DNA from 2 places in the Flavonifractor sp. HCP28S3_F3 genome. Region 2 is predicted to be linked to the other one. Evidence: riboswitches for the same ligand, from Rfam matches in the RefSeq annotation. Region 2 holds a riboswitch; the other holds the start of a gene.

Region 1 (5,497 bases), on a different contig from region 2:
ACGGCGGCGGCCAGCTGATCCAGCTCGCCCTGCGCCTGGGCGGAGAAGGCGATGCCCCGGTTATGCAGGGCAGCTCCGCACTCCGAGACGTTGACGGCGTAGTCGCCGATCCGCTCAAAGTCGGACAGGGTGTGGAGCAGCTCGGACACCTTGGCGCTCTCCTCCGGCGTCAGGGCCCGGTCGGTGAGCTTCACCAGGTAGTTGTCCAGCAGCTCCTCCAGCTTATCCAGGGCGGTCTCAGTCTCATTGAGCCGCTCCAGCTTCTTGGCGTCGAACTTCTTAATCAGCTCCACAGACAGCAGAAAGTTGTCCCGGGCGAACTCGCCCATCTGTACCACCGCATCGTGGGCCTTCTCCAGAGCCAGGGAGGGGGAGGACAGGAAGCGGTCGTCCAGCACGGACAGCTCCCGCTCCTCCGCGTCGCCGGGCACCACCAGCTTCACCAGCTTCACCAGCTGGCGGTTGAAGGGGAGCAGCAGGGCGGTGCAGGCCACGTTGAAGGCCAGGTGCAGGTTGGCGATGGAGCTCATATTCATGGTGGCGCCCCAGAAGGGGAAGGAGAACAGGGCGTTGCCCGCATACAGGGCCACCAGGAAGAACAGGGAACCGATGATGTTGAAGAACAGATGGATCATGGCGGTGCGCTTGGCGTTGCGGGAGGCGCCGATGGAGGAAATGAGGGCGGTGATGCAGGTGCCGATGTTCTGGCCCATGATCAGCGGCATGGCGATGTGGAAGGTGACCACACCGGTGGTGCTGATGGCCTGCAGGATGCCCATGGACGCGGAAGAGGACTGGAGCAGGGCGGTAATGAGAGCGCCCACGGCCACGCCCAGGAAGGGGTTGGAGAAGGCGGTGAACACCGCCTGGAACTCCGGCAGATCCTGGAGGGGAGCCACCGCCGTGGACATGGTGTTCATACCGATAAACAGCAGGCCCAGACCCAGGACGATCTGTCCGATGGTCTTTTTGTGCCCGCTTTTGATAAACATATAGAAGATGATGCCGATGACTGCCAGGATGGGGCCCAGGAAGGAGGGCTTGAGGAACATCAGCACGATGTTGTCCGACGAGATGTCGCCCAGGCTCAGCAGCTGAGCGGTGACGGTGGTGCCGATATTGGCGCCCATGATGATGCCCACCGTCTGCTCCAGCTTCATGATGCCGGCGTTGACGAAGCCCACGCACATAACGGTGGTGGCGGCTGAGCTCTGGATCAGACCGGTGACTACGGCGCCCAGCAGCACACCTTTAATGACGTTGCTGGTCAGCCGCTCCAGAATGTTCTCCAGCCGGCCGCTGGACAGCTTTTCCAGACCGTCGGTCATGGTGGACATACCAAACAGGAAGGTGGCCACCGCACCCAGCACGGCAATGATATTTCCTAATTCCACGATTCTCCCCCAAATCTGGCCCGCAGGCCAAATAGTAGTGGTACACATCAAATTTACACAGCCTAATTATAGCTCTCCGCCCGGCTCCCGTAAATGGCAGGGGCGGTTTTTCGGGAATTTTGGTGGTTGTGCCAAAATGGAGGAGTTGTTTTTAGACGAAATTTCAGAGAGCGCTGAAACTCGCTCCGTCCCCGCCCTGGCGGAGGGCGCGGTAGGTGCGGACCAGCACCACGGCGGAGATCAGGAAGGTGAGGACGTCGGATACGGGCATGGAGTAGAGGACACCGTCCAGGCCGAAAAAGCGGGGGAGGAGCAGGGACAGGCCCACGCCGAAAACCACCTCCCGGATCATGGACAGGGCGGTGGAGAGGAAGGACTTGCCCAGAGCCTGGAGATAGATGAAGGCGGCCTTGTTTACCGTGGCCAGGACCATCATGCACAGGTAGACCCGGAAGCAGCGGACGGCGAACTGGGTGTAGTAGGTACTTTCATTGGCGGCGCCGAACAGGCCGATAAGCTGGCCGGGGAAGAGCTCCACGATCACCAGTGCCAGCGCGCCCACGGCGGCCTCCGCCAGGATCAGCCGGGTAAGCAGACCGGCGGCCCGGTCCCGGCGCTCCGCTCCCAGGTTATAGCCGATGATGGGGATGCATCCGGCGGCCATGCCCACCGCCACCGAGATGACGATCTGGAAGAACTTCATGACGATGCCCAGCACCGCCAGAGGGATCTGGGCGTACTGGCTCTGGGAGAAGATGGGGTCCAGAGCGCCGTATTTCAGGGTCATGTTCTGGATGGCGGCCATGGCGGCCACCAGGGAGATCTGGGAGAGAAAGCTGCAGATGCCCAGGGGCAGATAGCGTTTAGCCAGGTCCCCGTGGAGCCGGAAGCAGCTTCTGTCCAGCCGGACGGCCTTCATGCGGCACAGGTACCGGACGGACAGCAGGGCGGTGAGGATCTGCCCCAGGATGGTGGCCACGGCGGCTCCCATCATGCCCCACCGGAAGCCGAAGATGAACACCGGGTCCAGGACCAGGTTGACCGCCGCCCCTGCCAGGGTGGAGGCCATGGCGAACCGGGGGCTGCCGTCGGAGCGGATGATGGGATTCATGGCCTGGCCGAACATGTAGAAGGGCACTCCCAGGGTGATCCAGAAGAAATACTCCTTGGCGCAGGCGTAGGTCTCCTGGTTGACCTGGCCGCCGAACATGGTGAGGATCTGCTGGGAGAAGAGCAGGTAGCAGGCGGTCAGCAGGATGCCCAGCAGCACGCTGAGCAGGATGGCGCTGCCGATGCTCTTCCTGGCCCGGTCGGTCTGGCCGGAGCCCAGGCTGATGCTGACGAAGGCGCAGCAGCCGTCGCCGATCATCACCGCGATGGCCAGAGCCACCACGGTCAGGGGAAAGACCACCGTGTTGGCGGCGTTGCCGTAGGAGCCCAGGTAGCTGGCGTTGGCGATGAAGATCTGGTCCACGATATTGTACAGGGCCGCCACCAGCAGGGAGATGATACAGGGGATGGCGTAGCGCCGCATCAGGCTTCCGATGGGCTGGGTGACCAGAAATGAGTTGGATTGTTCGTGCATAAGCAGCAGCCTCCTTTTTTGCTGGACCCTTTGACGGGCGACAAAAAAGCGTGTGGCCGAAAGCTGGATTTATGCCTTCGGCCACACGCTATACACTTATTATAAAATGCCGTCCGCCCTTTTTCAAAGGCAGATTTCAACAAAACCGCAGGTGCTGTTCTCTGCTGTTTTTGAGAGGAAGGCTCAGGCCTGATCGGCGGCCTTCCGGGGCTTGGAGGCAAAGGCGTCCCCGTGGACGATGTACCGGGAGACCACCTTGTACACCAGAAAGGTGACCACAGAATTGGCACCGGCCTTGATCAGGTTGAAGGGGGCGATGAAGGGGAACAGCAGGGTGTCCACATAAGCCCGGTTGGCGGCCACGGCGGCGGCGTCGCTCCAGTCGGGGGTGATGAAGTAGGGGGTGATGAAGTGGTTGAACACCATCATGGCGGCGGTCATGGCCAGCACGCCGGCCGCCAGGGCGATCACCGCGCCGGAGCGGGTGTGGCGGATCTTATAGATGGTGCCCGCCACCAGCACCAGGGTGGAGGTGGCAAAGATGTGCATGGCGATGCCCATCACGCCGCTCTGGGCGCTGACGGTAAAGCCCTGGATCAGGCTGGCCACCACCGTCAGCACGATGCCGGCCAGGGGACCGTAGGCGAAGGTGCCGATCAGGATGGGGATGTCGGCGGGGTCATACTCCAGGAAGGCCACCGGGGCGAAGATGGGGAAGTGGACCAGGGACACCAGAACAATGGACAGAGCCACCAGCATGGCCATGACAGCCAGCTTCTTGATGCGGGCGGATCTTGCGGACATAAAAAACACTCCTTAGAAATCAGTAACACCTGAAAGACCATGTCTTCCAGGTGTCAAAATCAAAGGAGCATGCGCAATTTCAACACATCTTCTTCCATCCAGACTTCGCGCCCCACTGTGCGCGTCACTGTCGGTCCCGGAGTTCCACCGGGTCAGCCGAAAAGGCTCGCGGACTGTACCGCCGATCGGGATTTTCACCCTGCCCTGAAGACATTTCATTCAGTTGTTCCACCCTCATTATACACAGTCCGAAGAAAAAAGCAACCCCTAAATGGGACTTTTCAGAAAAACAAATGTTCGATAAATCGTTGACTTGTCCCTGTGGATATAATACAATGGAGAAGCTGAATTTACTTTGCTCGGATGGGAGGCGGCGGGCATGGAGCGGAGGACCACGTGCTGCTTTACCGGTCACCGGCCGGAAAAGCTGCCCTGGAAGGACAACGAGACTGATCCCCGGTGCATTGCGCTGAAGGGGCGGCTGGATGAAGCGGTGGAGGAGGCCTATGACCGGGGCATGCGGCATTTCATGTGCGGCATGGCACGGGGAGCGGACTTTTATTTCTGCGAGGCGGTGCTGAAGCTGCGCCGGCGGTGCCCGGACGTGACGCTGGAGGCGGTGATCCCCTGCGAGGAGCAGGCCGCCCACTGGCGGGAACGGGAGCGGGAGCGGTACTTCACGCTGGTGGAGCGCTGTGACCAGGAGACCATGGTGCAGCGCCATTACGACAAGGGGTGCATGCTGCGCCGCAACCGCTACATGGTGGACCGTTCCGCCCTGCTCATCGCCGTGTACGACGGGATGCTGGGAGGCACCATGTATACCCTGACCTACGCCATGCGCCAGGGGCTGGACGTGAAGATCCTGGACATATAAAAGAAAGGGCCCATCCGCAATGGATGGGCCCTTTTCTCAGCTGTGGCAGCAGCCCTTGGGCTCCCGGCAGCAGTCGTGGGAGGGGTTGGGATCGTTGGGCGGGAAGAACTCGTTGACGGGGAACTTGACATGGCGGAACATCTCGCAGGGGTCCTCGTCGTTGCCGCCGCAGGCGCACTCCTTTTCGGGCATGCAGTAGTCGTACACCGGCATGAGCAGCTGGGAATCACGCTCCAGACGGATGATGGAGAACTGGCCCAGAGTGACGTAAATGCGCTTGTTGTCGCCGCCGAAGCACAGGTCGCTGCCGAAGCAGGAGCAGATGCAGGGGGGCACGTCGGACAGGGGGCAGTCGCAGGGGTGGCACTCGCACACGTCCACCAGCTTCATGTTGAGGACGATGGGGTCCACCACCTCCACCACGGCGGTGGGGAGATTGGTCTTGCGCAGGCTCTGTTCATCCAGGCCGTCCACCGACAGCTCGGAGGAGAACACCTTGGCGCTGCCCTCGCTGCCGAAGAGGATGACCCGCTTGTCAAAGACGCACAGGCCGCTGACCTCCACAGGCCGGGCGGCGCCCACGAAGGCGTCGGCGGTGACCTTGTAGAAGTAGCGCACATCCACAGTGTAGAAGCCCCGGTGGAAGCTCACCGGCTCCACGTCGATGTAAACATACAGCAGCTCGGCGCTGCCGGCCTTGATGCTGACAGCCCGCTCAATGGCGGCCTGGGAGCACTGGGTGGGGTAGAAACGAAGATCCTCGATACAATCCTTATCGGAAGATACAGCGCCTTATAGATAGAAAAAAGCTCCCCCTCAAAAGGGTTTTAGGTCGAA
Region 2 (9,947 bases):
TCTCCGCGAAGGCATACGCCGCGCTGCTGGATCTCGTGACCGACATCTGCAAGCGCAACGGCATCAAGCGCCTCGTCTGGTCGACCAGCAAAAACGATCGCGTGAACCACCTGAACGGCTGCAACATGACCGTGCACAGGGACTACGCGAATAAGAGCTGCCCGGGCGACTACCTCTACAACCGCCACGGCCAGATCGCGGCCGAGGTCAACAAGCGCCTCGGCGTCAAGGATGCAGGCGGCAGCACAGGCAGTCAGACCTCGGGCGGCACTACATCCGGCCTGAAGGTCGGCGACGTGGTCGACTTCAAGGGCACGCAGCACTACACCAGCGCAGCAGCCAAGGACGCCAAGACCTGCAAGCCCGGCAAGGCCACCATCACGGCCGTCGCGGCCGGCAAGGCGCACCCGTACCACCTGAAGGCAATCAGCGGCGGCGGCTCCACCGTTTACGGCTGGGTAAACGCTGCGGACATCTCGACCGGCAGCACCGGCACGGCCACGAGCTACCGCGTGCGGACGACGGCCGACGTGCTGAACATCCGTAAGGGCCCCGGCACCAACTACGGCGTCGCCGGCCAGATCAAGGGCAAGGGCATCTACACCATCGTCGCCGAAGCCGCAGGCCCCGGCGCGACCAAGTGGGGCAAGCTCAAGAGCGGCGCGGGCTGGATCTCTCTGGACTACGTCACGAAACTCTAAAACCGCATAGAAAAGCAGAAACCCGCCCGGAGATCCCGGGCGGGCTTTTTCTGTTATGTAGGGCTTTACTCCTCGGCGTCAGGATCCGGCGCTTCACCGGCAGCGGCGAGATCGGCCTCTGTGGGCCGGAACCGCAGTACACGGCCCTCGGAGTCATAGAAACCGCCGAGCAGGATGGTGAAAATATCGACCAACCAGCCGATCCCGCAGGCCCCGGCCGTCAGCAGCCAGATGACGCCTGTGCCGGTTTTCCCGACATAGAACCGATGGACACCGAAGAAGCCGAGAAAGATGCACAGCAGCAGCGCCACCGTCTTGCTTTTCGGCGACGTCGGCCGCTGCGCTGCGGGGACGCTGACCGCGCCCTGCTGCGCGCCGGACTTCCCGCCGGAGCTCGTCGTATATGACAGACCCGTCCCGGGGATCCCGACGGTCGTGTGGCTTTTCCCCGTCGTGCTGACCGTGTGCTTCAGACCCTTCGGGCCGAAGCTGATGCTCGCGCTCTTTTTGTTCAGGTTTACCCGGACACCCGGGGCCACCTTAAAGCTGCGTCTAAACCTTGTACCCATGCTTTTCCCTCCTATGTGCGCTTTTTAGCGTTTAGTCATCTTTGGCATAATATTACCACGCCAAAACTGGTAAAGTCAATATTGCATAGTCATCTTTAGCATAAAGGGAGGCGAGGGCTGCGAAAATATACAAACCAGACGGCAGGTGCAACATCTCCGGGGAGAGAGTCAGGGAGGAGCGGCTGCGGGCAAACCTGTCACAGGAACAGCTCGCCTACAAGCTCCAGATCATCGGGCTGGACGTCACGCAGAAGGTCATCAGCCGGATCGAAAACGGCAGCAGAGTCGTCGCTGACTACGAGCTGTACTATCTGGCGACCGCTCTCGGCACCACCATCAACCACCTGCTCGGGAAAGAATGAGAAAACCGCACGGCAGCGACGCCGTGCGGCTTTTTTTGTGGAAAAACGCGGGAAAATGTTGAAAATCTGCCGAATTATGCTTGACATTATAGAGCAAATGCTCTATAATATAATCACAGGCAAGGGATAGCCGAGTACAGAAAGAAAGGAGAGCAAAACCGCGGAAAGGAGGCAAAGCCGTGGATGCTGAGCAGATGAAAAAACTGCTCGAGCTGCTGGAACAGGCTCTAAAGTGTGAACAGGTTGCCACCATTACGATCACAATAAAGCCGAACCAAAAGCCCAAGCAGTAAGGTCGAAGGACGGCGGGAAAAATCCCGCCCGCCGTTCCTTTTCATTATAACCACGAAACCACGGCAAAGTCAAGCGGGAGGAACAACATGGACATCTCGATCAAAGTGACCTACAAAAGCGAGGGGCTGCAAAAGCTCCGCAAGGCTGCCGGCCTGTCTCAGTCTCAGCTCGCCGATCTGGCCGGGATAAAGGTGCAGGTGCTCCAGCAGTACGAGCGCGGCGCCCGGGACATCAACGGCGCGAAGCTGCCGACGCTGCTGAAGATCTGCAACGCGCTGGAGTGCAGGCTGGCCGACATCATCACAGACGAGGAGACGCTCGAGCTCCTGAAAAAGTACGAGGAACACTGACACACAGAAGGGGCGGCCGGCGGGCCGCCCCTTTTCTTTTATCACGGAGGGGAACACAATGGGACAGCACTGGAGCCATCTGACGCCGACCAAGCGCATCCAGCTCGACGCCTTCATCCGCGCAGGAATGAAGCCGACAGACATCGCCAAAGAGCTCGGCGTCCATCATACGACCATCTACCGGGAGCTGAAGCGGTGCACCTATGAGCACCTCAACAGCGACTACACCACCGAGACCAGATACAACCCCGAAGGCGCACAGGCCCGCTATGAGGCCAACCTCCGCGCCAAGGGGCCGGAGCTGAAGATCGGCAACGACTACGAGCTGGCCGACTACCTGATCGCCAAGATCCGCGACGAGAAGTACAGCCCGGAGGCTGCGATCGGCGAGGCTGAGGTCAAGGGCTGGCCCTTCAAGACCCACATCTGCGCAAGCACCGCTTACAACTACATCCGCGGCGAGATCTTCGGCGACGAGCTGACCGTCTCCATGCTGCCGCAACACGGCAAGCGCCACCAGCCAGAGCGCCCGGCCGGATCCATGCCCCGCAAGCCTGCCGGCCGGAGCATCGAGGATCGCCCCGAGCATATCAACGACCGCAGCACCTTCGGTCACTGGGAGATGGACAGCGTCGAAAGCTGCCAAGGCGTCAGCAACACCTACATCGTGATGACCGAGCGGAAAACGCGCTGGGAGCTCATTATACCGTCGCCGGACAAGACGGCCGCCAGCGTCGTCGCTGCGATTGACGGGCTCGAGGCCAAGTACGGCGACCTGTTCCCGAAGGTATTCAGATCCATCACCTGCGACAATGGCTGCGAGTTTGCCGACGCCGCCGGGATCGAGCGCAGCATCACCGGCCGAGGCCCTCGCACCGAGGTCTACTACTGCCACCCGTACCGGCCGAGCGAGCGCGGATCCAATGAGAACCAGAACGGTCTCATACGTCGGCACCTGCCGAAGGGCACCGACCTGAGCACGGTCTCCTACGAGGAGACCAAGCGGATCGAGGACTGGCTGAACAACTACCCCCGCAAAATGTTCGGTTATCTGTGCTCCGAGCAGCTTTTCCGGGAAGAAATCGCCCTCATTCTGGCCTCATAAAAAATATTTTTGCTTTTTTGTGCATTTACTCTTGACAAACGGCAAAATAGGCAAAAAATTTTTGCATAGTTTTCTTTTGTCCGCCCACACTAACTTTTGCAGCCCATTGAAACAACAGGAGGACCGAAATGAAACGGAATTTGACTTTTCTTGTATTGGCCTTTGCTCTGATGCTCCCGCTGGCGGCCTGTAAGCCCAATGTGCCCGAGACCGTCAGCCCCACGCCTATGATCTCCTCCAGTCCCATGCCGGAGGTCACCTCCACGCCCGAGGGCATCATGGACGATATTGGCGAGGCCGGAAAGGATATCGCCGACGGTATCGGCGACGCAGCCAAGGATGTGACGAACGGTGTAAAGAACGCCGTGCGCTGACGGAAAACTTTTCCTTATGCCGTCGGTATCCTCTTGACAACGGGGTACCGACGGCGTATACTTATCCCGTCAATTGAATCAGATCTTCAGGGCAGGGTGAAAGTCCCTACCGGTGGTATAGCCCACGAGCCGTAAGGCATGATTCGGTGTGATTCCGAAGCCGACAGTACAGTCTGGATGAAAGAAGATCGTTGCCATGCAGGATATTTATTCTGCGGACTTTGCGATTGCTCTGGTATGTGAAAACATCCCAGAGTTTTTTGTTTGCACAGAAGCTGTTTTGTGCGGCCTTTTTGATTGCCCTGAACAAATGGTTCAGGGCAATTTTTGTTTTTTGGAGATGATGCCATGGAGGACCGGGACTATATGGCTCTGGCCCTGGAGCTGGCCAAACGAGGGGTAGGCTGGGCCTCCCCCAATCCCATGGTTGGGGCGGTGATCGTAAAAGAAGGCCGGATCATTGGACAGGGCTGGCACGAGAAATGCGGTCAGCCGCACGCCGAGCGCAATGCCCTGGCCGCCTGTACCGAATCCCCCCAGGGGTCTACGATATACGTTACCCTGGAGCCCTGCTGCCACTACGGGAGACAGCCCCCCTGCACCCAGGCAATTCTGGACGCAGGCATCCGTCGGGTGGTGGTAGGCTCGGGTGACCCCAACCCTCTGGTGGCGGGCAAAGGGCTGGCCCTGCTGCGGCAGGCCGGCGTGGAGATCACAGAGCACGTACTGGAAGACGAATGTGTGAAGCTGAATGAGGTTTTTTTCCACTACATCCGTACCAAACGCCCCTATGTGGTGATGAAATATGCCATGACCCTGGACGGCAAGATCGCCGCCTATACCGGGGACTCCAAATGGGTCACAGGCGCGGAGGCCCGGGCCCATGTCCAGCAGCTGCGCCACCGATATACCGGCATTATGGTGGGGATAGGCACCGTGCTGGCTGACGATCCACTTCTCACCTGCCGTATCCCCGGCGGGCGAAACCCAACGCGCATCATCTGTGACACCCAGCTCCGCACTCCTCTTACTGCCCAGGTGGTGACCACCGCCAAGGACTCCCCTACCCTGCTGGCCACCTGCTGTACAGACCCGAAGAAGCGAGCGGCCTATGAGGCGGCAGGCTGCCAGGTGCTGACCGGTCCGGAGCGTGACGGTCACGTGGACCTGAACTGGCTGATGGATGAACTGGGCCGGCGGGAGATCGACAGTATCCTGTTGGAAGGCGGCGGCACCCTGAACTGGGCGGCTTTGGAGCAGGGTATCGTCCAGAAAGTGCTGACCTATATTGCGCCCAAACTGGCAGGAGGAAAGGAAGCCAAGACCCCGGTGGAGGGGACCGGAATTTCGCTGATGTCTCAGGCGATCCGGCTGACGCACAGCACTGTCACACAAATTGGTGAGGATTTTCTCATAGAAAGCGAGGTGGTCCCGGATGTTCACGGGAATCGTTGAAGAGATGGGCCAGGTGGAGGGCATCCAACGAGGGCGTCAGTCTGCCATACTCACTATCCGGGCCAAAACGGTGCTGGAGGGCACCAAGATCGGAGACAGCATTGCGGTGAACGGTGTTTGCCTGACGGTCACTACCCTCTCCACCGACCGGTTTACCGCCGATGTGATGCATGAGACGTTGGATCGCTCCTCCCTGGCGCAGCTCAAGCGCGGGAGCGCCGTCAATCTGGAGCGGGCCATGGCTGCTGACGGCCGGTTCGGCGGACACATCGTGGCCGGACACATTGACGGCACCGGCCGGGTCGCGGAGGTACAAAAAGATGACAACGCCATCTGGTACACCATCCAGGCCGCACCTCAGGTGCTGCGGTACATCGTGGAAAAGGGCTCCATCGCCGTGGACGGTATCAGCCTGACGGTGGCCCGGGTGGAGGACGACCGGTTCGCCATCTCCGCCATCCCTCACACGGTGGCGCAAACCGTGCTGCGGGACCGCAAGGAAGGGGATCTGGTGAACCTGGAGACCGACATCATTGGCAAATATGTAGAGAAACTGCTCAAGCCCGCCCCGGAAGCCCGGGCGTCCGGCGGGATCACCCTGGATTTTCTGGCCAGGAACGGATTTTAAGCGAGGAGGACGTTAATTATGGAAGAATTGTTCTGTACAGTCGAAGAGGCGCTGGAGGAACTGCGGGCAGGCCGCATCATCATCTCCATCGACGACCCGGACCGGGAAAATGAGGGCGACATGATCTGCGCCGCCCAGTTTGCCACCACAGAGAACGTCAATTTTATGGCCATGCATGCCAAGGGCCTTATCTGCACCCCCATGAGTCAGGAGCTGGCCGACCGGCTCCAGCTGGAACAGATGGTGAAGGTCAACACCGACAACCATCAGACTGCTTTCACTATCTCCATCGACCACGTCAAGACCACCACCGGCATCTCCGCCGAGGAGCGTGGCTTCACCTGCCGGATGTGTGTGGATCCGTCCACCCGGCCGGAGGACCTGCGCCGTCCGGGCCATGTGTTCCCGCTGGTGGCCCGCCGGGGCGGCGTGCTTACCCGCAACGGCCACACCGAGGCCACGGTGGATCTCTGTCGGCTGGCCGGTCTGGCACAGTGCGGCCTGTGCTGTGAGATCATGCGGGACGACGGCACCATGATGCGCACCTCCGAGCTGCTGGAAAAGGCCAAAGAGTGGGGTCTGAAGATCATCACCATCAAGGCTCTGCAGGACTACTGCCGCCTCCACGACAAGCACGTGGTGCGGGAGGCTGTGGCAGAAATGCCCACCCGCTACGGCCAGTTCCGGATCTACGGCTACACCAACGACCTGACCGGGGAGCACCATGTGGCTCTGGTGAAAGGCGACATTGGGGATGGACAGGATGTGCTCTGCCGGGTCCACTCCGAGTGCCTCACTGGAGACGTGTTCGGCTCCTGCCGCTGCGACTGCGGTCAGCAGCTGGCCGCGGCCATGATGCAGATCGAGAAAGAGGGTCGGGGTGTGGTCCTCTACATGCGGCAGGAGGGCCGTGGCATCGGCCTTATCAACAAGCTGAAGGCATATGCCCTCCAGGAGAAGGGCTTCGACACCGTGGACGCCAATGTGGAGCTGGGCTTCGCCCCCGACCTGCGGGAGTACTGGACCGGAGCGCAGATCCTGCGGGATCTGGGCGTGCGCACCATGCGGCTGCTGACCAACAACCCGGACAAGGTCTATCAGCTCTCCGAGTTCGGCCTGGAGATCACCCAGCGGGTGCCCATCCAGATGGACGCCAATGACTACGACCTGTTCTACCTAAAGACCAAGCAGGAACGGATGGGACACATCCTTACTTATTAAATAAATGAGAGGAGATCTTATTATGAAGACATTTGAAGGAAAACTGGTATCCAGCAACATCAAGGTGGGCATCGTGGTGGCCCGGTTCAACGAATTCATTACCTCCAAGCTGCTCAGCGGCGCCATGGACGGACTGCTGCGTCACAATGTAAAGGAAGAGGACATCCAGGTGGCCTGGGTCCCCGGTGCCTTTGAGATCCCCCTCATCGCCTCCAAAATGGCCAAGAGCGGCAGGTACGACGCGGTGATCTGCCTGGGCGCTGTCATCCGGGGCTCCACCAGCCACTATGACTATGTGTGTAACGAGGTGTCCAAGGGCATTGCCGCCGTCTCCCTGGAGACCGGCATCCCGGTGATGTTCGGCGTCCTCACCACCGAGAATATCGAGCAGGCCATTGAGCGTGCCGGCTCCAAGGCAGGCAACAAGGGCTCTGAGTGCGCCGAGGGCGCCATCGAGATGGTCAACCTGATCCGGGAAATGGGCTGCTGAGCCTCTTTCCGCAACAAAAAAATGGCCGCCAATTGGCGGCCATTTTTGTTATCTGTTGACTTGATAGACGCAGTGCCCGCCCGCATAGGTGGCGAGGACGGGGATGTCTCCGATGGAGTAGGGATCAACCTCAAAGGGATTGCCTCCCAGCACCACAAAGTCTGCCAGGTAGCCCGGCGCGATGCGGCCCTTGCTGTCCTCCTCAAAGGTGGCGTGGGCGCTGTGGATGGTGTAGCTGTCGATGGCCTGCTGCACCGTCAGGGCCTCTTCAGGCAGATAGGGCCCCACCCGGTCCTTCAGAGTACGGCGGGTGACGGCGCACTGGATGCAGGCCAGGGCACGGGGCAGCTCCACAGGGCAGTCGGTGCCCGAGGAAGTCCACACACCGGAATCCATCAGCGTGCGGAAGGCGTAGCTAGTAGCGGCCAGCTCAGGACCCACCCGCTGCTCCACCATGTGAATATCATAGTCCAGGAAAATGGGCTGGACATAGGCGTGCAGGTGGAGGGAGGCAAAGTCCGCCAGCTGATCGGGGCGAGTGATCTGGCAGTGGACCACGCCGTGGCGGTGGTCGTCCCGGGGATGCTCCGCCAGAGCCTTCTTGTAGGCGCTGAGGACCCGGTCCAGGATTCCGTCGCCGATGGCGTGGACTGCCACCTGCATACCGTGGCGGTTGGCGCAGCCGATAAGATCATCAAACTGCTGCTGGGTATAGATGGGGATACCACGATAGCCGGGCTTGTCGGCATAATCCCGGCTGAGATAGGCGCTGCGGGCGCCCAGGGAACCGTCGCCCAGGATCTTCAGCGGACCGACCTTTACCCACTCGTCGCCCCAGCCAGTGTTGTAGCCCTCGGCCAGGAAGCCTTCCAGATCCTCCACCGTGGTGAGTTGGGCCTGCTGGGCCATGCGCACGGTCATCTTGCCCTCCGCCTCCAACTGGCGGTAGGCCTCCATGATGTCATGCCAGTCCACGTTGGCAAAGGCGGTAAAGTCGTCGGTCTGGCAGGAGGTGACGCCGTAGGAATTGAGATGAGCCTGGGCGTCCAGCAGCATGGCCTTCAGCTCTTCTACGCCGGGACGAGGCAGCTTTTCGTAGACCAGGTCCATGCCGTTCTCCCGGAACACACCGTTGGGCTGGCCATCCTCTCCCAGTTCAAAGCAGCCGCCCTCCGGCTGGGGGGTGTCCGCCGTGACGCCGATCAGCTCCAGCGCCTTGGTATTTACCACGCAGGTATGGCCGCAGGTGCGCACGATGCACACGGGGTGCTCGGTACTCACCTTGTCCAGATCATGCCGGTTGGGGAACCGGGGCTCGTCGGTGAAATAATCGTGGTTCCAGCCTCTGCCCCGCACCCACTGGCCGGGAGCAAAGCCCTTCTCCTTCAAAAAGGCCCGCATGGTGTCCAGCACCTGGGCCAAAGATCCAGTATTGGAGGACAGGTCGGCCACCTGCAGGGCATAGCCGTAGTTGAGCAGGTGCATGTGGGAATCGTTGAAGCCGGCGCAGACGAACTGCCCCTGCAGATCAACCGTCTCCCCGCCCTCTTCCGCCAGGGCCATGGCCTCCTGGTTGGTGCCGACAAAGACAAATCGGCCATCCTCCACAGCAAAGGCCTCCGCAAGGGGCAGACTACCGGTATACACCTGCCCGCCGTAATAAATGGTTCGCATGATGATACTCCCTTCCTGCACGGACGGCGGCCGGGGCGGCAATGCCCCGGCCGAACTGTCCTGTATCTTACTGCTTCTGTGCTTTTTCCGCTGCCAGCGCAGCCTTTACTTCGGGCTTGTCCTCGTAGAAGATGACCGCGTCGGGAAGCACCTCGCCGATGTGCATGTACCGGGCCTTGTAGTCCTTCAGCAGCTTGAAGTACTGGCCGGACAGGATCAGGATGACCGCCACATTGATAAAGGTGGGGATGCCGCTGGTGATGTCCACCAGGGTCCAGATGCTCAGGTCGCCCACATAGATCAGGTACAGGGTGAGCACAAAGGGCGGCACAGCGTAAAAGTACTTGAACACGATGAGCAGGTACTTCTTCACGTTGGGATGGTTCTTGGCCAGGTGACGGAGCACCGCCTCGTAGTAGGCATACCAGCCGCCGGAGGTGGTGACAGAAAAGACGATCATGATGAGGGTCAGCACAACGGTACCGAAGGCACCGAAGTTATTGGTAAAGACGTTAAGGGCCAGGGTAGCGTTGGTGGCGCCGCTGGTCCACTCGCCGGACACCAGCACCGTCAGTGCGGTGATGGTACATACGATGAAGGTGTCCACAAACACCTCGAAGGAGCCCCAGAGGCCCTGCTCAATGGGGTGGCGGGTCTTACTGGAGGCGTGCACCATGGGGCTGGAGCCCCAGCCGGCCTCGTTGGAGTAGACGCTGCGGGCCAT

The links. Region 2 has a riboswitch for FMN ahead of ribD (bifunctional diaminohydroxyphosphoribosylaminopyrimidine deaminase/5-amino-6-(5-phosphoribosylamino)uracil reductase RibD). Riboswitches for the same ligand answer to the same signal wherever they lie in the genome.
Region 1: it holds a riboswitch for FMN, as region 2 does, so the genes downstream of both, ACTNB1_RS07225 (ECF transporter S component) here and ribD (bifunctional diaminohydroxyphosphoribosylaminopyrimidine deaminase/5-amino-6-(5-phosphoribosylamino)uracil reductase RibD) in region 2, are expected to answer to the same signal.

The regions. Positions count from the first base shown of each region.
Region 1 covers NZ_JBQHUF010000005.1:212,081-217,577, reverse strand. Annotated here, with positions in the region: gene ACTNB1_RS07235 (Na/Pi cotransporter family protein) at 1-1,394, opposite strand, end outside; gene ACTNB1_RS07230 (MATE family efflux transporter) at 1,558-2,979, opposite strand; gene ACTNB1_RS07225 (ECF transporter S component) at 3,163-3,783, opposite strand; FMN riboswitch at 3,866-3,999, opposite strand; gene ACTNB1_RS07220 (SLOG family protein) at 4,163-4,660, shown strand; gene ACTNB1_RS07215 (hypothetical protein) at 4,697-5,311, opposite strand; gene ACTNB1_RS07210 (recombinase family protein) at 5,477-5,497, opposite strand, start outside.
Region 2 covers NZ_JBQHUF010000001.1:201,841-211,787, reverse strand. Annotated here, with positions in the region: gene ACTNB1_RS01070 (N-acetylmuramoyl-L-alanine amidase) at 1-701, shown strand, start outside; gene ACTNB1_RS01065 (DUF4236 domain-containing protein) at 767-1,270, opposite strand; gene ACTNB1_RS01060 (helix-turn-helix domain-containing protein) at 1,396-1,632, shown strand; gene ACTNB1_RS01055 (helix-turn-helix domain-containing protein) at 2,013-2,276, shown strand; gene ACTNB1_RS01050 (IS30 family transposase) at 2,335-3,381, shown strand; gene ACTNB1_RS01045 (hypothetical protein) at 3,510-3,755, shown strand; FMN riboswitch at 3,834-3,948, shown strand; gene ribD (bifunctional diaminohydroxyphosphoribosylaminopyrimidine deaminase/5-amino-6-(5-phosphoribosylamino)uracil reductase RibD) at 4,104-5,210, shown strand; gene ribE (riboflavin synthase) at 5,191-5,838, shown strand; gene ACTNB1_RS01030 (bifunctional 3,4-dihydroxy-2-butanone-4-phosphate synthase/GTP cyclohydrolase II) at 5,857-7,059, shown strand; gene ribH (6,7-dimethyl-8-ribityllumazine synthase) at 7,082-7,549, shown strand; gene ACTNB1_RS01020 (amidohydrolase) at 7,598-9,223, opposite strand; gene ACTNB1_RS01015 (alanine/glycine:cation symporter family protein) at 9,291-9,947, opposite strand, start outside.